Regions from separate parts of the Shewanella sp. NKUCC01_JLK genome, predicted to be linked through region 2. Evidence: predicted binding sites of a transcription regulator. Region 2 holds the regulator's gene; each other region holds the start of a gene.
The links. The regulator NrdR, encoded in region 2, represses ribonucleotide reductase genes. The targets are predictions, from matches to a motif close to AAACACNANATNTNGTGTTT.
Positions count from the first base shown of each region.

Region 1: nrdD (anaerobic ribonucleoside-triphosphate reductase) is a predicted target of NrdR. The motif match lies at 3,832-3,851, and genes of this name have one in related genera.
Region 3: nrdA (class 1a ribonucleoside-diphosphate reductase subunit alpha) is a predicted target of NrdR. The motif match lies at 3,764-3,783, and genes of this name have one in related genera.

Region 1 covers NZ_JAHKRD010000010.1:90,207-98,199, reverse strand. The annotation lists gene rssA (patatin-like phospholipase RssA) at 84-1,031, shown strand; gene KO537_RS12275 (NADP-dependent oxidoreductase) at 1,167-2,177, opposite strand; gene KO537_RS12270 (MarR family transcriptional regulator) at 2,324-2,812, shown strand; gene KO537_RS12265 (hypothetical protein) at 2,932-3,621, shown strand; gene nrdD (anaerobic ribonucleoside-triphosphate reductase) at 3,883-6,000, shown strand; gene nrdG (anaerobic ribonucleoside-triphosphate reductase-activating protein) at 6,105-6,566, shown strand; gene KO537_RS12250 (YibL family ribosome-associated protein) at 6,681-7,037, shown strand; gene ribA (GTP cyclohydrolase II) at 7,311-7,925, shown strand; gene KO537_RS12240 (hypothetical protein) at 7,983-7,993, shown strand, end outside.
Region 2 covers NZ_JAHKRD010000011.1:167,852-175,844, forward strand. The annotation lists gene ettA (energy-dependent translational throttle protein EttA) at 1-1,371, opposite strand, end outside; gene glyA (serine hydroxymethyltransferase) at 1,561-2,814, shown strand; gene nrdR (transcriptional regulator NrdR) at 3,019-3,468, shown strand; gene ribD (bifunctional diaminohydroxyphosphoribosylaminopyrimidine deaminase/5-amino-6-(5-phosphoribosylamino)uracil reductase RibD) at 3,588-4,766, shown strand; gene KO537_RS13615 (riboflavin synthase) at 4,817-5,473, shown strand; gene ribBA (bifunctional 3,4-dihydroxy-2-butanone-4-phosphate synthase/GTP cyclohydrolase II) at 5,569-6,672, shown strand; gene ribE (6,7-dimethyl-8-ribityllumazine synthase) at 6,803-7,282, shown strand; gene nusB (transcription antitermination factor NusB) at 7,294-7,698, shown strand; gene thiL (thiamine-phosphate kinase) at 7,777-7,993, shown strand, end outside.
Region 3 covers NZ_JAHKRD010000005.1:120,126-128,118, forward strand. The annotation lists gene yfaE (class I ribonucleotide reductase maintenance protein YfaE) at 1-77, opposite strand, end outside; gene nrdB (class Ia ribonucleoside-diphosphate reductase subunit beta) at 116-1,246, opposite strand; gene nrdA (class 1a ribonucleoside-diphosphate reductase subunit alpha) at 1,321-3,609, opposite strand; gene KO537_RS07175 (HAD-IA family hydrolase) at 4,112-4,783, opposite strand; gene ubiG (bifunctional 2-polyprenyl-6-hydroxyphenol methylase/3-demethylubiquinol 3-O-methyltransferase UbiG) at 4,785-5,495, opposite strand; gene gyrA (DNA gyrase subunit A) at 5,881-7,993, shown strand, end outside.

The DNA.
Region 1 (7,993 bases), on a different contig from region 2:
TGTGTCGTTTTTACCGATTGACAGTGGATATGGCAGGATTTTACGTTATCGTGTACTGCATTGAGTTACAGGAGAAATGATTTATGGCTAACGGAACAACCCCTTCGGTAGGTATTGCCTTGGGCAGTGGGGCGGCGAAAGGTTGGGCACATATAGGTGTATTGAATGGTTTAGCTGCCATGGGTATTAAGCCCGATAAAGTGGCTGGATGTTCGGTGGGGGCTTTAGTGGGTGCCGCTTACGCCCATGATCATTTACCCGAGTTAGAAAAATGGGTGCGCGGTTTTTCTAGTTGGGACGTGCTTGGCTTGATGGATATTCGATGGCGTAAGGGCGGGCTTATCGGCGGAGACAAGGTGTTCGATGTGCTGCATGCACGTATAGGAGATGTGAATATTGAGAATCTCAATCGTCCCTTTGCAGCCGTCGCGACTGACTTATACTCTGGTCAGGAAATTTGGTTTACTGAAGGGGATTTACGGCAAGCGGTACGGGCCTCTTGCTCCATGCCGGGGATTTTAGCCCCTGTCAGACAAGGAGAACGCTGGTTAGTCGATGGCGCTGTGGTGAATCCTGTTCCTGTTTCGGTTAGCCGTGCCATGGGCGTTGATGTAGTGATTGCAGTGGATTTATATGGTTATCATTCTGGGCGTATCCAAGTGTTACCCGTGAATATGACCAGCCAAAGGACTGTCCAAGCTGAAATGGATATGCCAGCGCGACAAGAAACGGGCTTTATGGATTTATTTGCCCGTGGCCGAGATTATGTCAGTAACCTAACCGATAAGTTTTCGCTCGGCACTAAATCGAATCCGGGGATGATTGCTGTGATGTCGCAATCTATGGGTATTTTAGAGCAAAGACATAAGCGGGCGCGGTTGATGGGCGATCCACCAGATATTTGTATTGTGCCAGAGGTGGGAAATATCGGCACTATGGAGTTTCACCGTGCTGATGAGGCGATTGCCGCCGGCGAAGCTGCGGTGGAGAAAGTCGCCCACTTGATTGAAGCTGCGCTCTGGAAAGGCTGATGATGCAAAATGTAGAGTCAAAAGCTTTCATATAGATAGCGTTTGATTGCAAGATAAACAAAAGTCGGTATCACTTTCGCGATACCGACTATTTGCTATCTCATATTGAGATGTTTATACCGCTTTGTTGGTGACTTAGGCTAGTTTTACCAACATTTTACCGCGATTCTTACCTTCAAATAGACCGATAAAAGCATCAGGTGCTTGTTCAAGCCCTTGATAAATTGTTTGTTCTGCTTTGACTTTGTCTTCCGCTAACCATTGAGTCATTTTTGCGGTGAACTCAGGATAATGCGCCCAATGTTCGGATACGATAAAACCTTCTAACTTGAGTTTTCGCATTACAATTAGGGCTAAGTTGTCAGGGCCAGGCGTTGGAGTTGTGTTGTTATATTGCGAAATCATACCGCAAACAGCGATACGTCCATGATCTTTCATATTGCTCAGCGCTGCGGCTAAATGCTCGCCACCGACGTTCTCAAAATACACGTCAATTCTTTCTGGGGCGGCTTTTGTCAACGCTTGGGTGAGATTGCCACAAGTCTTGTAATTGATGACCGCATCAACACCATAACTTTTTAATAATTCAGCTTTTTCATCTGAACCGACAGAGGCTATTACACGAGCACCTATTAGTTTACCAATTTGGCAGGCTACGCTACCTACTGCGCCAGAGGCTGCGGAAACGAACAGTGTCTCACCCGCTTTTAAATCTGTAATGCGAGTCAGTCCTGTCCAAGCTGTCATGCCTGGCATTCCGAGTACGCCGAGGAAATGTGAATTATCAAGCGTAGTTAGTGGTAAAGCTGTCAGTCCTGCGGTATCTGTGACTGCGTGTTCACGCCAACCTAGCATGCTGCTGACTTTAGTACCAACCGGGAACTCGGTGTTTTTTGACGCGATAACTTCACCAATCGCACCGCCTTCTAAGACTTGATTTAAGGCGAAGGGCGGAACATAACTCTTGCGATCAACCATGCGCCCGCGCATGTAAGGGTCAACCGACATCCATAGATTTTTAATCAGCACTTGTCCATCAGCGAGCGGTGCTAACGCTTTATTTACTAAAGTAAAGTTCTGTGCTGTAGGCATGCCTTCTGGGCGACTAGCTAGATGGATTTCACGGGTTTCAGTCATACTCTTCATAAAAACTCACCTTTTGTTTGTGCGCAAACTAATGATGTTAACTCTACGTGGCTTTAAGATCGAATGCAAATAGTTTGCGCGCAAACTAGATGAGGTGGGACAGATCGGATAAGATAGCGTTATGTTTAAATGACAGGCGCTTAAACGTGCAGAATTGCTTACCTCAACCTGAGCTAGACGCTACAAAACAGACTCATAGCCAAGCTTCTAGCGATCCACTCTGTTTATCCGATAATGTTTGTTTCGCGTTATATTCTGCGAGCAATGCATTAGTGCGTGCTTATCGGCCTCTACTCGAGGCATACGAGTTAACTTTCCCTCAATATTTAGTGATGCAAACCCTGTGGCGTCAAAACGGCTGCAGCCAAACCCAGCTATCAATGGCGACTAAACTCGATATGGGAACCCTAACGCCAATCGTCAAGCGGTTAGAGTTGAAGGGGTTGATTACGCGATTAGCCTGCGTTGAAGATGAGCGGAAAAAGCTGATCACTCTGACAAGTCAAGGAGAGGGTATCAGGCACGAAGCTCTTGCCTTGAAGCAAACCTTACTAGATAAAGTGCAGATGGACGCTGAGGCACTCGATTTACTAAGGCGGCAATGTCTTGCCTTGATCGAAGACATACAGTCCTAGATATAAGTTAGTTTATGCATAGTGATGCTATTAACTCAGGGGTTGCACTGATTAATACTTGATTGGCTTAGTTTTTGCTTTAAAACCGTCATTGAGTCTTAGACGCCGAATTTTTGACGATGAATTCTATTTTAAATGCCTTTAATCTTAATCGCAGCAGTGCCAGTATCGCCGATGCTTATGGTGCCAATAGCCAAAAGACGAGCACGGCTAAAACCGATACTACGACAGAAACAAATAAAACGCAGACGGATGCTACCAAACCCGATAAAGGTAAAACCGATGAGATAGCGCTGTCGCCACGGGCGCAACGCGCACAGAAAATTCAATCGATGGCGAAGGATTTTTTTGCCGATGGTCAATTTGGCGTCGCCGATATTCCCGCATTGGTGTCGCGCTTACAAAAAGATGGCATTTTATCGGATGTGCAACTCGAGCGTTTATCGAAAAACGGTATTACAGTGCCGAGCACAACAACGCCGACTAAACAATCGTTGCAAGATTTTTTAGATGATGAAATCAAGTCATTAGCTAAAAAATCACCTAATAATCCTCTTATCAATACCTTAGTAGATGCTAAGAACGTCTTAACCAATATGGATGATGCTCAGTCGCCGGTGTTAGCCCAGAAGGCCACGAAAGTCCTTAGCCAATTGACGGATTATTTGAATTCTGAACCTCCGCTTACGGATGCTCAAAAGCAGCAGTGGCAGGGGCTAAAATCTATGATGCAACTCGCTTCATCTATGGGGTCACATCAATCTGCATCGGGCCAACTCAGTAGTTATCTTGCGCTTGCTAAACGTTAATTCACATCCATAGTGCGTGATAAACACAAATTGTCACGCATTTAACTAGCTGGGTTTAATCAGCAGGTCAAGGCGCAATTTTCAGATAATTGGGCCTAGCTGCAGTTCTTGTTTGTTCTTTTATTTCATCCTAAAAACTATGATCTGGATCATGGACTCCTTACCGTCATTGTAGCCTAATGCTCTACATATTGTGTTTTATGCTTTCAAAATCACTAGATGTAGTGTTAATTTTTAGGCGAGATGGAGAGGAACTGAACAATGCCAGTCGTAATTAAGCGTGATGGTTGCCGCACACCTTTTGATGAAACAAGGATAAGGGATGCAGTGAATGCCGCTGCAAACTCAGTTGGAATAGAGGATGGCGACTATGCAGCGACAGTGGCAGCGTGTATCAGTCAGAGCGTCGCGCCATTAGCTGAAGTCGATATCCACCATCTACAAGATGCGGTTGAGAATTTACTGATGGAAGGGCCGTACAAGTCCCTGGCGCGGGTGTATATCGAATACCGCCACGACAGAGATGTGTGCCGTGAAGCGACCAGTAAACTCAACCTCGAAATCCGTGGTTTAGTTGAGCAAAGCAATGCGGCTTTGCTCAATGAAAATGCTAATAAAGATTCAAAAGTCATTCCTACTCAGCGGGATTTACTCGCGGGCATAGTCGCCAAACATTACGCCAAGAGTCATATTTTGCCAAAGGATGTGGTCGCTGCCCATGAAGCGGGCGAGATCCATTACCACGACCTAGATTACTCTCCGTTTTTCCCGATGTTTAACTGCATGTTGATTGATTTAGCTGGCATGTTGACCCACGGCTTTAAAATGGGTAATGCCGAAATTGAAACCCCTAAGTCTATTTCAACAGCGACAGCGGTGACCGCGCAGATTATTGCCCAAGTGGCGAGTCATATCTATGGCGGAACTACTATCAACCGTATCGATGAAGTGTTAGCGCCATTTGTCGCTAAGAGCTACGACAAGCATTACCAAATTGCCCTGAATTGGAAGATTACCGACGCCAAAGCCTTTGCCACGGCGCAAACTGAAAAAGAATGTCACGATGCATTCCAGTCTTTGGAATATGAGGTCAATACCTTACACACTGCCAATGGCCAAACACCGTTCGTGACCTTTGGGTTTGGTTTAGGTACGTCGTGGGAATCACGCTTAATTCAGCAATCTATGCTCAAAGTGCGGATGGCGGGATTGGGTAAAAATCGCAAGACTGCAGTATTCCCTAAGCTAGTGTTTGCGATTCGCGATGGTATTAATCATAAAGCGGGCGATTGCAATTACGATGTAAAACAGATGGCGCTCAAATGCGCAACAATGCGCATGTATCCCGACATCCTCAACTACGAGCAAGTCGAGAAAGTTACCGGTTCATTTAAAACCCCAATGGGCTGCCGTAGCTTTTTAGGCACCTATGAAGAAAATGGCGAGCTTGTGCATGAAGGGCGCAATAATTTGGGAGTGGTCAGTTTAAACCTGCCGCGGATTGCCTTAGAAGCCAATGGCGATGAGACTGAGTTTTATCGTATTTTAGATGACAGATTAGTATTAGCCCGTAAAGCGCTGGATACCCGTATTGAGCGACTGAATGGTGTTAAAGCCCGTGTGGCACCTATCCTTTATATGGAAGGCGCCTGTGGTGTACGCTTGCGCGCTGATGATGATGTGGCGCAAATCTTTAAAAATGGCCGCGCTTCGATTTCACTCGGTTACATTGGCCTGCATGAAACCATGAATGCACTCTATGGCACCCAAACCCATGTATTTGACGATGCACAATTGAGGGAAAAAGCCGTCGCTATTGTAGCCTATCTTAAAGCGGCCACGGATGCATGGAAGGCCGAAACAGGTTATGGCTTTAGTCTGTATAGCACGCCAAGTGAGAGTCTCTGCAGCCGTTTTTGTAAACTGGATGCGAAGCAATTTGGGCTAGTCACAGGGGTGACGGACAAGGGCTATTACACTAATAGTTTCCACCTCGATGTGGAAAAAAGTGTTAACCCTTACGATAAAATTGATTTTGAACAGCCATATCCCGCTATCGCGAACGGCGGCTTTATTTGTTATGGCGAATATCCCAATATGCAGCATAACCTCGAAGCGCTGGAAAACGTCTGGGATTATAGCTACAGCCGCGTGCCTTACTATGGCACTAACACGCCAATTGATGAATGCTACGACTGTGGTTTTACCGGTGAATTTAGTTGTACCAGTAAAGGGTTCACTTGCCCTAAGTGTGGCAATCATGAGCCTAGTCGGGTTTCTGTGACGCGCCGTGTGTGCGGTTACTTAGGCAGTCCTGATGCGCGGCCCTTTAATTATGGCAAGCAAGAAGAAGTAAAACGCAGGATCAAACACTTGTAACACTATTACCTTATTCTGCCTGTTAGACTTATTCCGTGGCATCAAATAGTGCCACGGGATGAGTGTCAGTGTTAAAAGATGAAATGCACTATGAGTGACCATCAATGAATTACCATCAATATTTCCCTATCGATGTGGTCAATGGCCCAGGTACCCGTGCGACCTTGTTTGTCTCTGGCTGTGAGCACCAGTGCCGCGGTTGTTACAACCAAAGCACGTGGGATCCCCGTTCTGGGCATGTGTTTGATAGGACGATGGAAGATAGGATTATTGCCGATCTCAATGATCAGCGGATTGTGCGCCGTGGTTTATCGCTTTCGGGCGGAGATCCTTTATTGCCTGTCAATCTCAGTGCCATTTTGACGCTCGTCAAACGAGTCAAGGCTGAGTGTAAGGGGAAGGATATTTGGCTGTGGACAGGTTATGTGCTCGATGAGTTGAGTGATGAACAGCGCGTCGTGTTGGCTTATATTGATGTGCTGGTGGACGGAAAATTTGAACAAAGTCTTGCCGATCCGAGTCTTGTCTTTCGCGGTAGCAGCAATCAGATCATTCGTTTGTTATAAAAGCGGTAACGAGGATCTGTAACTTGCTGCTATAATCTCAGGCCTTGACACAGACGCTAGCATAATCAGGCTAAGATTTTACTGTGGCTAACTTAGGTAATTTAAGGTAACAGAATGAATTTAAAGCAAGAACTGCAGCAGCTTAACGATAAATTAGATAAATTTCGTCGTAAACTTGCTGCGGCTGAACAAAGAGGCGATGACGTCATTATTGCCCAGTTCAAACGCGAAATCGCTGCGGTCACTAAGCAAATCGGCAGTGTGAAAGGGCAACAAACCCGCTTATTGAATAAGCAAGGGTCAGATATTAAAGGTTTGCCTTTCCATCGTGCTTTGACAAAAGCGGAACAAGCAGACATGGGCAAACTGAAAAAGTCTGTCAAAGGGCTTGTGGTAATCCACCCTATGACGGCTATCGGCCGTGAAATGGGGCTAACGGAAGTTACTGGATACGCTCCCGCAAAATTTTAATGTGGGATAGGATGTCACTGGCACGGGATCGAGTGTCGATCACGTGTTTGTGCTCCTTGTATTTAATGCACTGCTTCGTTTTAATCCATTCCTTCGTGCTGCCCATCGAAAAGACATTCATGTTTGGTTTAGTTGATTAAAACACTAAAGTATTTCTGGATTGTTCGAAAACACTTTAGAATGGTGCGCTTAGTTGGCTAAGTGCCTAATCCTCGTTTTGTTTCTAGGGATCTTATTCGTCTCATGGAATGAGAGTTGTCGTTAAGGTTAAGTATGTCGATAAAATATGTCGCGACGTCAAAGTTACCCACTCCTTGGGGCGTGTTTGCCATGCATGGTTTTGAAGATACCGAATCAGGTAAAGAGCATGTTGCGCTCACATTCGGTACGCTCAGTGCGGATGAACCTGTGTTGGGCCGTATTCATTCCGAGTGTTTAACCGGCGATGCTTTATTTAGCTTGCGTTGTGACTGTGGTTTTCAGTTACAAGCAGCCATGCAAAATATTGCGGAAACGGGCAGTGGCTTTATCCTCTATTTACGCCAAGAAGGCCGTGGCATTGGTTTGCTGAATAAAATTCGCGCCTATGAGCTGCAAGATAAAGGCGCTAACACGGTTGAAGCCAACGAGCAACTCGGTTTCGAAGCGGATATGCGTAAATACGACATGATCAAGCCTATGCTGGAACAGATAGGGGTGAAGCATGTGCGTTTGATGACCAATAATCCGCGTAAAGTGAAAGCGATGAAGGAGTTTGGCATCGAAGTGGTTGAGCGCGTACCACTGCAAGTTGGTAAAAATCGTTATAACGAAGCGTACTTAAAAACTAAATCCACTGAGCTTGGACACATGATGTCTGAATATCATTTTATGGATGAAAATAAGTAGTTTTGTCATAATGATGAGTCGACCGATTGAGTTAAAAATGAGGAAGGTTTAAGTCAATTGAGCCATTG
Region 2 (7,993 bases):
TTTGGCTAAATGCACTCGGTTACGTTCACCACCAGATAAAGTACCGATGACTTTTTGCTGATCGCCACCACGGAAGTTGAAGCGGCCTACATAGGCGCGGCTCGGGATTTCCATGTTGTTGATACGCATGATGTCTTGACCACCGGAGATTTCTTCCCAAATGGTGTTCTTATCATTCATCGAATCGCGGAACTGCTCAACCGAGGCCAGTTGCACAGTATCACCCAGCTCAATGCTGCCGCTGTCTGGCGTTTCTGCGCCGGATAACATGCGGAACAGCGTCGATTTACCCGCGCCGTTGGCGCCGATAATGCCGACGATCGCGCCCTTAGGCACAGAGAACGACAGGTTGTCGATCAAAACGCGGTCACCGTAAGATTTGGTCAGGTTATTCACTTCAATAACCTTGTCGCCTAAACGTGGTCCGGGCGGAATAAACAGCTCGTTGGTTTCGTTACGTTTTTGGTAATCGTTAGTGTTCAGCTCTTCAAAGCGCGCCATACGGGCTTTGCCCTTAGACTGACGGCCTTTCGCACCTTGGCGTACCCATTCCAATTCCTTTGCAATGGTTTTTTGACGGGCGCTTTCGGTGGCCGATTCTTGCTTCAGACGGGCATCTTTCTGCTCAAGCCATGAAGAATAGTTACCTTCCCACGGAATACCTTCACCGCGGTCGAGTTCTAAAATCCAGCCAGCAGCATTGTCGAGGAAGTATCTGTCGTGGGTAATCGCGACCACAGTACCGGCATATTCCTGCAGGAAGTGCTCAAGCCACGCCACAGATTCAGCATCCAAGTGGTTGGTGGGTTCGTCCAGTAACAGCATTTCTGGTTTTTCAAGCAGCAAGCGACAAATCGCCACGCGGCGACGTTCACCACCGGATAATACTTCGATTTTCTCATCCCAATCTGGCAGACGCAGGGCGTTGGCGGCGCGCTCAAGGACGTACTCTAAGTTATGGGCATCTTGGGCTTGGATAATGGCTTCGAGTTCGCCTTGCTCTTTTGCAAGGGCGTCGAAATCGGCATCCGGCTCGGCGTAGGCGGCATAAACGGCATTGAGGCGAGTCAGGGCATTTTTTGCCTCTGCTACCGCTTCTTCAATCGCTTCACGCACGGTTTGATTCGGATCGAGTTTAGGTTCCTGCGGCAGGTAACCGATTTTCAATCCCGGCATTGGGCGCGCTTCACCTTCAATTTCGGTGTCAATACCCGCCATAATGCGCAGTAGTGTCGACTTACCTGAACCGTTGAGGCCGAGTACGCCAATTTTGGCGCCGGGGAAAAAGCTTAAAGAAATATCTTTAAGGATCTGCTTCTTAGGCGGAACAATTTTACCCACCCGCAGCATGCTGTAAACAAACTGAGCCATTTTTCTCTATCTTAAGTGACTAATGATGCGGCTAATTCTACTCGATTGCGCGCCGAACTCAACTCGACAATGAGCCAAGTTCAAGCACTATCTGCAGGAATTTCATGTTTCAAATACTGGGATTGTGACCGCGTTCCGAGTAGAATACCGCGCAACCCTACCTATAAGAATTGGCAGCTGGAGTAAGCAATGCTGAAAAAAGATATGAATATCGCAGATTATGATCCGGAACTGTTTAACGCAATTCAGAATGAAACTCTGCGTCAAGAAGAGCATATTGAGCTGATTGCTTCTGAAAACTACACCAGTCCACGCGTGATGGAAGCGCAAGGTTCACAGTTAACCAATAAGTACGCTGAAGGCTATCCAGGCAAGCGTTACTATGGTGGTTGTGAGTATGTGGACGTAGTTGAAACCTTAGCGATTGAACGTGCTAAACAACTGTTTGGCGCAACTTACGCTAACGTACAACCTCATTCAGGTTCACAGGCAAACAGCGCGGTTTACATGGCATTGTTAAAACCTGGCGATACCGTACTGGGCATGAACTTAGCTCATGGTGGTCACTTGACCCACGGTTCACCGGTTAACTTCTCTGGCAAACTGTACAACATCATTCCTTACGGTATCGACGAGTCTGGCAAAATTGACTACGACGAGATGGAACGTATTGCCTTAGAACACAAGCCTAAGATGATGATCGGCGGTTTTTCTGCCTATTCAGGTATCGTTGACTGGGCAAAAATGCGTGAAATCGCAGACAAAATAGGTGCTTATTTATTTGTCGATATGGCACACGTTGCCGGTCTTATTGCTGCGGGCGTTTATCCAAACCCAGTACCACACGCGCACGTTGTGACATCTACGACCCACAAAACCTTAGCGGGTCCCCGTGGTGGCGTGATCCTATCTGCTGCTGACGATGAAGACTTGTATAAGAAGTTGAACTCAGCGGTATTCCCTGGTGGTCAAGGTGGTCCATTGATGCACGTTATCGCCGGTAAAGCGGTGGCGTTCAAAGAAGCCCTAGAGCCAGAATTTAAAGTTTACCAACAGCAAGTGGTTAACAACGCTAAAGCTATGGTTGAAGTGTTCCTTGAGCGCGGTTACAAAATCGTCTCTGGCGGAACCAGCAATCACTTGATGCTAGTTGATCTGATTGGTCGTGACTTAACGGGTAAAGAAGCCGATGCCGCCTTAGGTAGCGCTAACATTACTGTGAACAAAAACTCAGTGCCAAACGACCCACGTTCACCCTTTGTGACCTCAGGTGTGCGTATCGGTACGCCAGCCATTACGCGCCGCGGCTTTAAAGAAGCGGAATCGAAAGAGCTGACTGGCTGGATTTGTGACATCCTTGATGATGCAAGTAATCCTGCAGTGATTGAGCGTGTTAAGGGCCAAGTACTGGCACTGTGTGCACGTTTCCCTGTTTACGGTTAATCTGTAAATAGTCTCCTTTTTGTGGTGCTGAGCCTAACAAGCATCAGGTGGTTAACCTCAGCCCATAAATAGGATAAAATCCCATGGCCGCATTAAGCGGCCATTTTTATTGGTAAAATCTTAGGCTTAAATCCATAGCGTTTGACTGAGATTTAACAGGTAAACCTATTAACGCTTTACGACCATTCACTGGCAGGAGGCTCAATGCATTGTCCATTTTGCAGCGCGACAGATACTAAAGTCATCGATTCCCGATTAGTGGCGGAAGGCCACCAAGTGCGCCGTCGCCGAGAATGCACCGAATGTCATGAAAGATTTACCACCTTCGAAGGCGCCGAATTAGTCATGCCTAGGGTGATTAAGCGCGATGGTTCACGCCAACCCTTCGATGAAGAAAAACTCCAAGGTGGCATGTTGCGCGCCGTTGAAAAACGCCCCGTGTCTATGGATGAAATCGAGCAAGCACTCAGCAAAATCAAGTCTACCCTGCGCGCCACTGGCGAGCGGGAAGTGCCGTCAGAAATGGTGGGTAACTTAATGATGGAGCAATTGATGAGCCTAGATAAAGTCGCCTACATTCGTTTCGCTTCTGTGTACCGTGCCTTTGAAGACGTGTCTGAATTTGGTGAAGCCATCGCCAAGCTGCAAAAGTAGTCATCGAGTTTTGTCGCCGATAAGGCAGACGTGTACGAGCTATTGGCGTGAAAGCACAAATTTAAAAGACAGGTTTGTAAGACTGGTGAAAGCCGGAACCTTTAACAACAGGGTTGAACATGAGCTTGAACATAAGTTGGTCCGTACTCGATACCCAAATGATGAGCCGCGCGATTCAATTGGCGCGCAAAGGCTTTTACACCACAAGACCCAATCCTAGTGTGGGCTGCGTTATCGTTAACGATAACCAAATCATCGGTGAAGGTTATCATCAAAAAGCAGGTGAGCCCCACGCCGAAGTGCACGCACTACGTATGGCTGGTGAACACGCCCGTGGCGCAACCGCCTATGTCACCCTAGAGCCCTGCAGCCATTATGGCCGCACGCCGCCCTGCGCCTTGGCGCTGATCAATATTGGCGTTAAACGTGTGGTGGTGGCGGTGGAAGATCCTAATCCGCAAGTAGGTGGTCGTGGCATTCAAATGCTGCGCGATGCCGGTATTGAAGTGGATGTGGGATTACATCGCGATGAAGCCTATGCCTTGAATTTAGGCTTTATGAAGCGCATGGAATCGGGTTTACCCAGAGTTACAGTCAAATTGGCTGCGAGTCTCGATGGTAAAACTGCGCTGTCTAACGGTGTGTCTAAATGGATAACTGGTCCAGAATCTCGCCGCGACGTGCAGCGATTACGCTTACGTTCCTGCGCGCTAGTTACGGGGATCGAAACCATACTGGCAGACGCTCCTTTACTTAATGTGCGTTATCAGGAACTTGGCAGCTTAAAAGACAGTGTAACCGAGGCGCAATTACTGCAGCCATTAAGAGTGATACTCGACAGTCGCGCCCGTTTGCCGTTATCGGCCGCCTGCTTGGCTATCGTGTCGCCCATACTCTTGGTCTCGACCGTGGCTTATCCCACAGAGTTTCAAGCACAATTGCCCTCCCATGTGAGTTGCCTCGTGTTACCTGCAATTGCAGGTCGCGTCTCATTGCCTGAACTATTAAGCTATTTAGGCCAAAGCTGTAATCACGTGCTGGTGGAAGCGGGTGCAACCTTAGCGGGCGCATTTTTAGCAGAGGGGCTGGCCGATGAGTTAGTGCTATACCAAGCGATGAAAATCCTCGGTGGGCATGGGCGTAATTTGCTGCAATTGCCCGATTATCAAACCATGGCACACATTCCTGCACTCACTTTGGTCGATGAGCGCAAATTAGGGCCAGATACCCGTTTAACCTTGAGCGTTAAGCTTGATACCTCTTTATTTAAATCGAATTGGAGCAAGATAACCGTTTAACCTTGAGTCTTATGCCTTATTACTTCTTTATTTAATTAAGTGAGTTAACCATGTTTACTGGGATTATTGAAGCCGTTGGCACCCTGCGCAAACTGGAGCGTAAAGGCGATGATATTCGTCTTACCGTGGCGAGCGGCAAACTGGATTTAAACGATGTGCGTTTAGGCGACAGCATTGCCACTAACGGTGTGTGCTTAACGGTTGTGCAGCAATTAGCCGACGGTTATGTGGCTGATGTCTCTGCCGAAACCGTGAGTCTAACCGGCTTTGCTAATTACAAAGTGGGCACTAAGGTGAATCTTGAAAAGGCCGTCACCCCAACCACACGCTTAGGCGGCCACATGGTCAGTGGCCATGTTGACGGTATTGCAACGGTTGAGCAACGCTTAGTGCGTGGTCAAGCCATTGAATTTTGGTTAGCCGCACCCGCAGAGCTTGGGCGTTATATTGCCCATAAAGGTTCCATCACCATTGATGGCGTGAGTCTGACGGTTAACGAAGTGGACGGCAGTCGATTCCGCTTGACCATAGTGCCGCATACCGCAGGTGAAACCACGTTAATCGACCTGCAAGCGGGTGATAAGGTGAATATCGAAGTGGATTTAATCGCCCGTTATCTTGAACGCTTGATGAATTATGATGGCAAAGACAGCAAGAGCGGTGGCGTCACCATGGAAATGTTAGCCCGTGCCGGCTTTGTGCGTTAGTGCACAGGAGCAGATTATTTAACTTAAGCTTATCGGCAGCTTAGGTTATTTAGGTATAGAATTTCATAATAACAGCAAAATCATAAGGTCCTACAATGGCGCTGCACAGTATAGAAGAGATCATCGAAGATATTCGTCAAGGCAAAATGGTTATTTTGATGGATGACGAAGACAGAGAAAACGAAGGTGATTTGATCATGGCGGCCGAAATGGTCACGCCAGAAGCGATTAACTTTATGGCGAAATATGGCCGTGGGCTTATTTGCCAGACCATGACTAAAGCCCGTTGCCAGCAGTTAAATCTCCCCTTAATGGTGACGAATAATAACGCCCAGTTCTCGACTAACTTTACGGTTTCTATTGAAGCGGCAGAAGGTGTGACTACCGGTATTTCGGCCCACGATCGCGCTGTAACGGTGAAAGCGGCTGTGGCTAAGGAGGCTAAAGCGTCTGATTTAGTGCAACCAGGGCACATCTTCCCGCTAATGGCACAGGACGGCGGCGTATTAACCCGCGCAGGCCACACTGAAGCTGGCTGTGATTTAGCCCGTCTTGCGGGACTTGAGCCATCGGGCGTTATCGTTGAGATTTTGAACGAAGACGGCACTATGGCACGTCGCCCAGATTTGGAGATTTTCTCCGAGTTGCATGGCATCAAAATCGGCACTATCGCGGCTTTAATCGAGTATCGCAACACCAAAGAAACCACGGTTGTGCGTGAAGCTAAATGCAAATTACCGACCCGTTTCGGTGAGTTCGACATGGTGACCTTCAGAGACACTATCGACAATCAACTGCACTTTGCCTTAGTCAAAGGTGAGGTGAAAGAAGATTGTTTGGTGCGCGTGCATTTGCAAAATACCTTCAACGATTTACTCCACTCAGAGCGCGATCAGCAACGCAGCTGGCCACTCGAAAAGGCGATGGAGCGTATTTCTGCAGAAGGTGGTGTATTGGTTTTACTCGGGAATCAAGAACATCCCTGTGAAATCCTTTCTAAGGTGAAAGCCTTTGAAGCTGAAGATCAAGGCCAAGCGCCTGCTTCTGCAAAATGGCAGGGGACGTCGCGCCGTGTGGGTGTTGGCTCGCAAATTCTCGCCAGCCTTGGTGTGACTAAGATGCGCCTGCTCAGTTCGCCTAAACGCTACCACTCACTTTCAGGCTTTGGCCTTGAAGTGACTGAGTATGTGGCGGACTGAAACCCAAAGTTACACTGAAGTAAAATTAACAATTTCTGATAATTTGCATAGGGCTCTGGGCAATTGGCTGTGATATCATGTCGCCACTTTTCGCCCCGAGCTGGGTGCTTTAGCTAAATTAGGTAAGATAATGAACGTAGTTCAAGGTAATATCGAAGCGAAAAATGCCAAAGTTGCGATTGTAATTTCGCGTTTCAACAGCTTTTTAGTTGAGAGCTTGCTTGAAGGTGCACTTGACACGCTGAAACGTTTTGGCCAAGTCAGCGACGACAATATCACTGTTGTCCGTGTACCAGGTGCGGTTGAGTTGCCGCTAGCTGCGCGTCGCGTAGCTGCCAGTGGTAAATTCGACGGTATTATCGCATTAGGTGCGGTGATCCGTGGTGGTACTCCTCATTTTGATTTTGTTGCAGGCGAATGTAATAAAGGTCTAGCTCAAGTTGCTTTAGAATTTGATCTGCCTGTTGCTTTCGGTGTTTTGACCACTGATACCATTGAACAAGCGATTGAACGTTCAGGTACCAAAGCGGGTAACAAAGGCGGCGAAGCTGCTTTAAGCCTGCTTGAAATGGTCAATGTTCTGCAAGAACTTGAACAACAGTTGTTATAGTAGGAAAAATAATGAAGCCTTCTGAGCGCCGCAAGGCCCGCCGTTTAGCCGTTCAAGCCATCTATTCATGGCAACTAAGCGGGAATAATATTGCCGATGTCGAGCATGAGTTTTTAACTGAACAAAGTCTCGACGGTGTTGATGTAGCTTATTTTCGTGAGCTATTTTCAGGCGTTGCAACGAAGAAAACCCAATTGGATGAGCTGATCATCCCGCATCTGGAACGCCCGATTGATGAAGTGTCTCCAGTAGAGAAAGCCATAGTTCGTTTAGCGACCTATGAGCTGACTTTCCGTAAAGATGTGCCATACAAGGTCGCGATTAACGAAGCGATTGAGTTGGCAAAAGCTTTCGGTGCGGACGAGAGTCATAAGTTTGTGAACGGACTGCTCGACAAACTGGTTGCACGCAAGTAATAAAGACAAACGGTATCTTAGGATACCGTTTTTCATTGCTAACAAAGGTGGCCGATGTAAGTCGTGCCAAACTGTACAGTGAAAGAATTCCAATTAATTGAATGTTATTTTAGCAACCGCGGCCCCACTCGCCGTGATGTGAAGCTTGGCATCGGTGACGATTGCGCTTTAGTGCAACCCGCAGAAAACAAGTCGATCGCTATCTCCTGTGACACCTTAGTCGAAAATGTCCATTTCTTCCCCGATATGCCTCCCGCTGCCTTAGGTTACAAAGCTTTAGCGGTAAATTTATCTG
Region 3 (7,993 bases), on a different contig from region 2:
AGCAACACAGGTTGACCTTGAAGGCGCACGATCGGCGCCTTCGCAAACAGGTTTTGTGGCCGTTTTTTTGATGTCACTGTTTTAATGCCATTTTGTAACGTCACTTTTAAGTGTCTTATAGATCGAAGTCGAGGAACTCATCACCATCAACCGCGGAGTCAATTTGGCCAACAAGGTATGAAGAGACTTCAACTTCCTGTGGTGCAACTTGCACTGCATCGCTTTCTAACCAGTTTTTCATCCAAGGTAATGGATTGGTTATTTCTGGGTATGGTTGCGGTAGATTCACCGACTTCATGCGTTGATTAGTAATAAACTCAACGTATTGGCACAGGATCTGTTCATTCAAACCTATCATAGAGCCGTCTTTGAACAGGTATTTGGCCCATTCTTTTTCTTGCTCTGCGGCTTTGAAGAATAAATCGAAAGCTTCCTGTTGGCATTCTGCAGCAATTTCACCCATTTCTGGATCGTCTTTACCGCCTTGCATGATGCTTAAAATATGCTGAGTGCTGTTTAAGTGTAAGGCTTCATCACGGGCGATTAAGCGAATAATTTTCGCGTTACCTTCCATGAGCTTACGTTCAGCAAAGGCAAATGAGCAGGCAAAGCTAACATAGAAACGAATGGCTTCTAGGGCGTTGACTGACATCATGCACAGGTACAAGGCTTTTTTCAGGGTGCGGGTGTTGACTATGACTTCTTTGCCATCGATGACATGGGTTCCTGCACCGAGTAAATGGAATATCTGAGTCAGTTGGATCAAATGATCGTAATAAGCGGCGATATCGGTCGCACGGCTTAAGATTTCTTTGTTCACGACGATATCGTCGAAGATCACTGAAGGATCGTTAACGATATTGCGAATGATGTGGGTGTATGAGCGCGAGTGAATCGTCTCAGAGAAAGACCAAGTCTCAATCCAGGTTTCTAATTCAGGCAGTGACACCAGCGGCAAAAAGGCCACATTGGGCGAGCGGCCTTGAATCGAGTCGAGTAGGGTTTGGTATTTCAGATTCGAAATAAAGATGTGTTTTTCATGATCAGGCAATGCACCGTAGTCAATCTTATCGCGACTGACGTCTACTTCTTCCGGGCGCCAAAAGAAAGATAACTGCTTTTCTATCAGTTTTTCGAACACTTCATATTTTTGTTGATCGTAACGAGCCACGTTGACCGATTGACCTAAAAACATAGGTTCACGGGTGGCATCGTTAGGTGTTTGACAGAAGGTAGAGTAGGCCATGGTGCTATTTTTCCAATGGATAGGGATCCACTAAATAGGGATCCCTATAAAACCGTTAACGTTAAAGTTAAAGACTAGATTTTACATGCGCCGCCGGCGCAACCGTCATCTTCTTTCTCTAAATTGGTGATGTCATCGTGTGAATCCGACGCACCATCGCGAGTGTTATGGTAGTAAAGCGTTTTAACACCTAACTTGTAAGCATTGAGCAAATCTTTCAGCAGGGTTTGCATGGGTACTTTACGGCCTTCAAAACGTGAAGGATCGTAGTTAGTGTTAGCCGAAATCGCTTGGTCAACGAATTTCTGCATAATACCCACTAGCTGTAAGTAACCGTCGTTGCTTGGCATTTTCCACAGCAATTCATAGCTATCTTTCAGTGTATCGAAATCAGGTACCACTTGTTTTAGCTGACCGTCTTTGCTCGATTTCACGCTGATAAGACCACGTGGTGGCTCGATACCATTGGTCGCATTGGAAATTTGCGACGAGGTTTCTGATGGCATTAATGCCGACAGCGTTGAGTTACGCAGGCCATATTGCTTGATATCGCTACGCAGTGATTCCCAGTCTAAGTGCAATGGTTCAGCACAAATTTTATCTAGGTCACGTTTGTAGGTATCGATTGGCAAAATACCTTGAGAGTAAGTGGTCTCGTGGAATAACGGACACGCACCTTGCTCTTTGGCTAAGTTCATTGAGGCTTTCAGTAAATAGTACTGAATCGCTTCGAAGGTTCTGTGGGTTAAAGCGTTCGCGCTACCATCAGAATACTTCATGCCATTTTTCGCTAAATAGTTAGCGAAGTTGATCACGCCTATACCTAAAGTACGGCGATTCATCGAGGCGATTTGCGCGGCCTTGATAGGGTAATCTTGATAATCCAATAGATTATCCAGTGCGCGTACGGCGAGGTCGGCTAATGGCTCAATATCAGATAACTCTTTGATAGAACCTAAGTTAAGTGCTGACAGCGTACAAAGCGCGATTTCACCTTCAGGATCATCGATGTTGTTCAATGGTTTAGTCGGCAGGGCGATTTCAAGACACAGGTTAGACTGTCTGATCGGCGCGACTTTTGAATCGAACGGGCTGTGAGTGTTGCAGTGATCCACGTTCTGAATGTAGATACGGCCTGTTGAAGCACGCTCTTGCATCATCAGTGAAAACAGCTCAACGGCTTTTATCGTTTTCTTACGAATGCTGCTGTCTTGCTCATATTGCAGATATAAACGCTCAAACTCGTTTTGATCTTCAAAGAAAGCATCGTACAAGCCAGGTACGTCAGATGGGCTAAATAAACTGATGTTCTCGCCTTTGATCAGACGTTGATACATCACTTTGTTCAACTGCACACCGTAGTCTAGATGACGGATACGGTTGTCTTCGACGCCGCGGTTATTTTTCAATACCAGCAGAGATTCGACTTCTAAGTGCCAAATAGGGTAGAACAGGGTCGCAGCACCGCCACGCACGCCGCCTTGAGAGCACGACTTCACTGCGGTTTGGAAATACTTATAGAAAGGTAAACAACCTGTGTGGAAGGCTTCACCACCACGGATTGGGCTACCTAAGGCGCGAATACGACCGGCGTTAATACCGATACCCGCACGTTGGCTGACGTATTTCACGATAGACGAAGCGGTCGCGTTGATAGAATCTAAGCTGTCACCACATTCGATCAGTACGCAAGAGCTAAACTGACGCGTTGGGGTGCGCACACCGGCCATAATTGGCGTTGGCAGCGACAGTTTAAAAGTTGATACCGCGTCATAGAAATCTTTAACGTATTTCAGGCGCGTCTCTTTTGGATAACGGGCAAACAAGCAAGCCGCAACCAAAATGTAAAGGAACTGCGCGCTCTCATAGATTTCGTGGGTCACACGGTTTTGAACTAAATATTTGCCTTCAAGCTGTTTTACCGCAGCGTAGGAAAAATCCATATCGCGCCAATGGTCGATATAGGTATCCATCACATCCAGCTCTTCGCGGGTGTAATCTCTTAAAATGTGTTGGTCGTATTTACCCAGCTCAACCAATTTAGTCACGTGAGCATACAATGCGGGCGGCTCAAACTGACCGAAGGCCTTCTTACGCAAATGAAACACCGCTAAACGGGCAGCGAGGAACTGATAGTCCGGTGATTCTGGAGAAATTAAATCCGCCGCAGCCTTGATAATGGTTTCATGGATAGCTTCGGTTGGGATGCCATCGAAAAACTGTAGGTGCGAGCGAAGTTCAACTTCAGAAACAGAAACGTTTTTTAATCCCTTGGCTGCCCAAGTAATTACGCGGTGTATTTTTTCGAGATCGATATTCTCACGATCGCCACAGCGTTTTGTGACTGTCATAGTGCTATTCATTTGGAGATAGGCCTTGGTTCTTATATGTATTTAGGTGAGCAAAATCACCGTACGTATCCTTGTAAAACAATCAATAATCGTCCCTTAAATACAGCTGACTGGTTAAAAACGAGTCAATTAAGCGGCGAGCTTCTAGTGTGTCTGATTGTTACCTATACACAAGATATGGTGTTTTAAATTATATGGGATACAAGATAGTGAGGTTTGCCCCTATTTGCAAGTCTGAATTCAGGGGACATCTTGTGGATAACGTGAGGATAAAATTTTGCGTTAGTAACGACTAACCTTGAAGCTCAATTTCAGGTTAGCGTGTCACACTCATGGGGGATTTTTAGGCGATCTTTTCTTTAGATCGCGATCGCTCACGAGTGCCGATCTTTTATCCGCCTGACTTTTTCCGTGGGTCATAAATAGTATGCTGACACACTGATGTCCGTCAGTGAAGTTACGTATTGGATGCCTTAGTCTTGAGCATTGTAGGCGCTGTTTTTGGTTGATGTTGTTAAGCCAATGCTTCGATTAGTGCTTGATGTAGCTCAGTTGGGCTCGCAAAATGCGCGTGCGCTGGCCATTGCAACGGCTTGTCGTTCACGCCCAGATAACCCCATAGGGCCACGCCGCCTAACATGCCAGCAGCCTTGGCCGCGAGCAAATCTCGCTCGGCATCCCCAAGATACAAAATGTGTTCTGGAGCACAGTTCAGCTGTTGTGCGCCTAACAGCATAGGTGCAGTGTGGGGTTTTGGGTGTTTTGTAGAATCGCCACTAATGATAACGGGCATACGCAAGTGTAAATTCAGTTTTCGCAATAAGGGACGGGTAAAGCGCGCAGGCTTGTTGGTGATTACCCCAAACGGCAGCTGAGTTAACTCGAGCCAGTCGAGTAATGCCGCTATGCCTGTGAATAGCGCACAGTGATCGCCATTTATACGCTGATAGTGGGCGAGTAGCCCTTGCTGAACTTGAGACCGAAGATCTTCTGCCGCATCAGGGATCGCGGCATCGACTAAGGCAAAACTGCCGTGGGATGCGGCGTAGCGCATGGCCGCTAACGGCTGCGCGGCGATGCCGACGTCTTGAAGACTTAAATTGAGGGCTTGCACCAGATCCGGCGCGGTATCGGCTAAGGTGCCATCGAGATCGAACAGTACGCCTTTGATCTGTGCCAGACTCATATTAATCAACCTTACGCGTCGCTATCATGTAATTCACATCAACCTTAGGCGTGTACTTAAAAATGCCCGTCAATGGGTTGTAGCTTACCCCTAAGGCATCGGTACAGATAAGATCGGTATTATCTACTAGCTCAATCAGCTCCGAAGGCTTAATGAATTTTTTATGCTCGTGGGTGCCAACTGGCAGCATTTTTAGCAAATATTCCGCACCTAAAATGGTGTGCACGTAGGATTTAATGTTGCGGTTGATGGTGGAGAAAAACACATGACCACCGGGTTTGACCATGTCACAGCATGCTTTAATCACAGATTGTGGATCGGGTACATGTTCGAGCATTTCCATGCAGGTCACCACATCGTAATAGGCTTGATGATCTTGGCTGTGGGCCTCGGCAGTATTTTTTACATAATTAATGCTCACGCCCGTTTCGAGGGCATGTAGGCGGGCGACTTCTAAGGGCTCATCACCCATATCTAAGCCATCAACCTCGGCGCCGATGCGGGCCATGCTTTCAGACAAAATGCCGCCACCACAGCCGACATCGAGCACTTTCTTGCCGAAAATACCGCCAGCGGTTTGATCGATATAGTTTAAGCGCAGCGGGTTTAATAGATGCAGCGGCTTAAATTCGCCGTTGAGATCCCACCAAGTTTCGGCCATACGTTCAAACTTTGCGATTTCCTGTGGGTCTACATTGGTATTCTGATGCATGCTATTACCTGAAGAAGCTGTATTGTGCGGCTATTATAACGACTATGTTTGATAAACAAAGTGCTCGACTGAGCTAAGCCCTTGTGGTTGAGTGAATTTTCAGCAGTTATCTGCTTTTATGTTAATTGTTGTGCTCCGTATCGACCTTTTACTTTATCCCTTTGACGATTTTTCCTCATCGTAAGCCGTGAATTTCAACGCTTGTTTATCGCACAAACGACCAAATTGACAGTGTTTTCATCTATTAAGCCACCAGACTCTCAATTCGATAATGATAGGTCTGGCGACATTAAATAACTGTGTTAGAATGCCAAATCACGTTTTTGGGCTAGGCAATGATACGGATTATACGTTGTCAGCTATTTTTCAGGGGAACGAGCAGTTTATGACTGATCTGGCATCATCTATTTCGCCAATTAATATCGAAGACGAACTAAAGAATTCGTACCTTGATTACGCCATGAGCGTTATCGTGGGACGTGCATTACCAGACGTGCGCGACGGCTTAAAGCCGGTTCATCGCCGCGTTCTGTTTGCCATGAGTGAATTGAAGAACGATTGGAACAAGCCTTACAAAAAATCTGCCCGTGTGGTTGGTGACGTCATCGGTAAATATCACCCTCATGGTGACTCTGCTGTTTATGACACTATCGTCCGTATGGCCCAGCCATTCTCACTGCGTTACACCTTAGTAGACGGCCAAGGTAACTTCGGTTCGGTCGACGGTGACTCAGCGGCGGCAATGCGTTATACCGAAATCCGTATGGATAAGTTAGCGCACCAATTACTGGCTGATCTTGAAAAAGAGACAGTGGATTTCGTCCCTAACTACGACGGCACAGAACAGATCCCAGCTGTATTACCTACACGCGTACCTAACCTGTTAATTAACGGTTCATCGGGTATTGCCGTGGGTATGGCAACCAACATTCCACCACACAACCTAACGGAAGTCGTGAAAGGCTGTTTGGCATTGATTGAAGAACCTTCACTGTCGATTGAACAGTTGATGGAATACATTCCAGGTCCGGATTTCCCCACTGCAGCGATTATCAATGGCCGTAAAGGCATTATCGATGCCTATAAAACTGGCCGTGGTCGCGCGATCATGCGTGCTCTGGCAGATGTGGAAACCGAAGATAATGGCCGTGAGCGCATTATCGTCACTGAAATCCCGTATCAAGTGAACAAAGCCCGTTTAATCGAGAAGATTGCCGAGCTGGTTAAAGATAAAAAGCTTGAAGGGATTAGCGGTCTACGCGACGAGTCTGATAAAGACGGTATGCGTATTGTTATCGAAATTAAGCGCGGTGAAGTGGGCGAGGTTGTACTCAATAACCTTTATGCTCAAACGCAAATGCAGTGCTCTTTCGGGATTAACATGGTGGCCCTGACCAATGGTCAACCTAAACTGTTTAACCTTAAAGAAATGCTCGAATGTTTTATTCTGCATCGCCGTGAAGTGGTGACGCGTCGTACCGTATTCGAACTGCGTAAAGCCCGTGAGCGTGCCCATATTTTGGAAGCGCTGGCGGTTGCACTGGCTAACATTGACCCGATTATTGCACTGATCAAAGCCTCACCAACGCCTGCGGATGCCAAAGTGAAATTGGTTGAGCAAGGTTGGGAATTAGGCCACGTTCAAGGCATGCTGGAAAAAGCGGGCGATGACGCCGCGCGTCCAGAGTGGTTAGAGCCACAATACGGTATTCGTGACGGTCAATACTTCCTGACTGAGCAACAAGCTCAGGCCATTCTGGAACTGCGTTTACACCGTTTGACCGGTCTTGAGCACGATAAGATCATCGCCGAATACGAAGAACTGCTCGAATTTATCGCGGGTCTGCTGTTTATTTTGCGCAGTCCTGAGCGTTTGATGGAAGTGATCAAGGAAGAATTAGTTCAAATCCTTGAAGAATATGGTGATGCGCGCCGTACAGTGATCAATGCCAACGAAGTCGATATGAGTCTTGAAGACTTGATCAACGAAGAAGACGTTGTGGTAACACTGTCGCACTTAGGTTATGCCAAGTATCAACCATTGACCGATTACCAAGCCCAGCGCCGTGGCGGTAAAGGTAAAGCCGCGACGAAAGTGAAAGACGAAGATTTCGTCGAGAAGCTGTTAGTTGCCAATACCCATGATACCATTTTGTGCTTCTCTGATTTTGGTAAGATGTACTGGCTCAAAGTGTATCAACTGCCATTAGCGAGCCGTACGGCCCGTGGTCGTCCAATTGTTAACTTGTTGCCGTTATCCGATGGCGAGCGCATTACTGCGATTCTGCCAGTACGTGAATACGCTGCTGACAAGTACATCATCATGGCCACCTCACACGGTACTGTGAAGAAAACCGCACTAACTGCTTATAGCAACCCACGTGCAAACGGCATTATCGCCGTTAACCTCAAAGACGGTGACCAACTGATCGGTGTCGATATCACTAACGGTGATGACGAAATCATGCTGTTCTCGAACGAAGGTAAAGTGGTTCGCT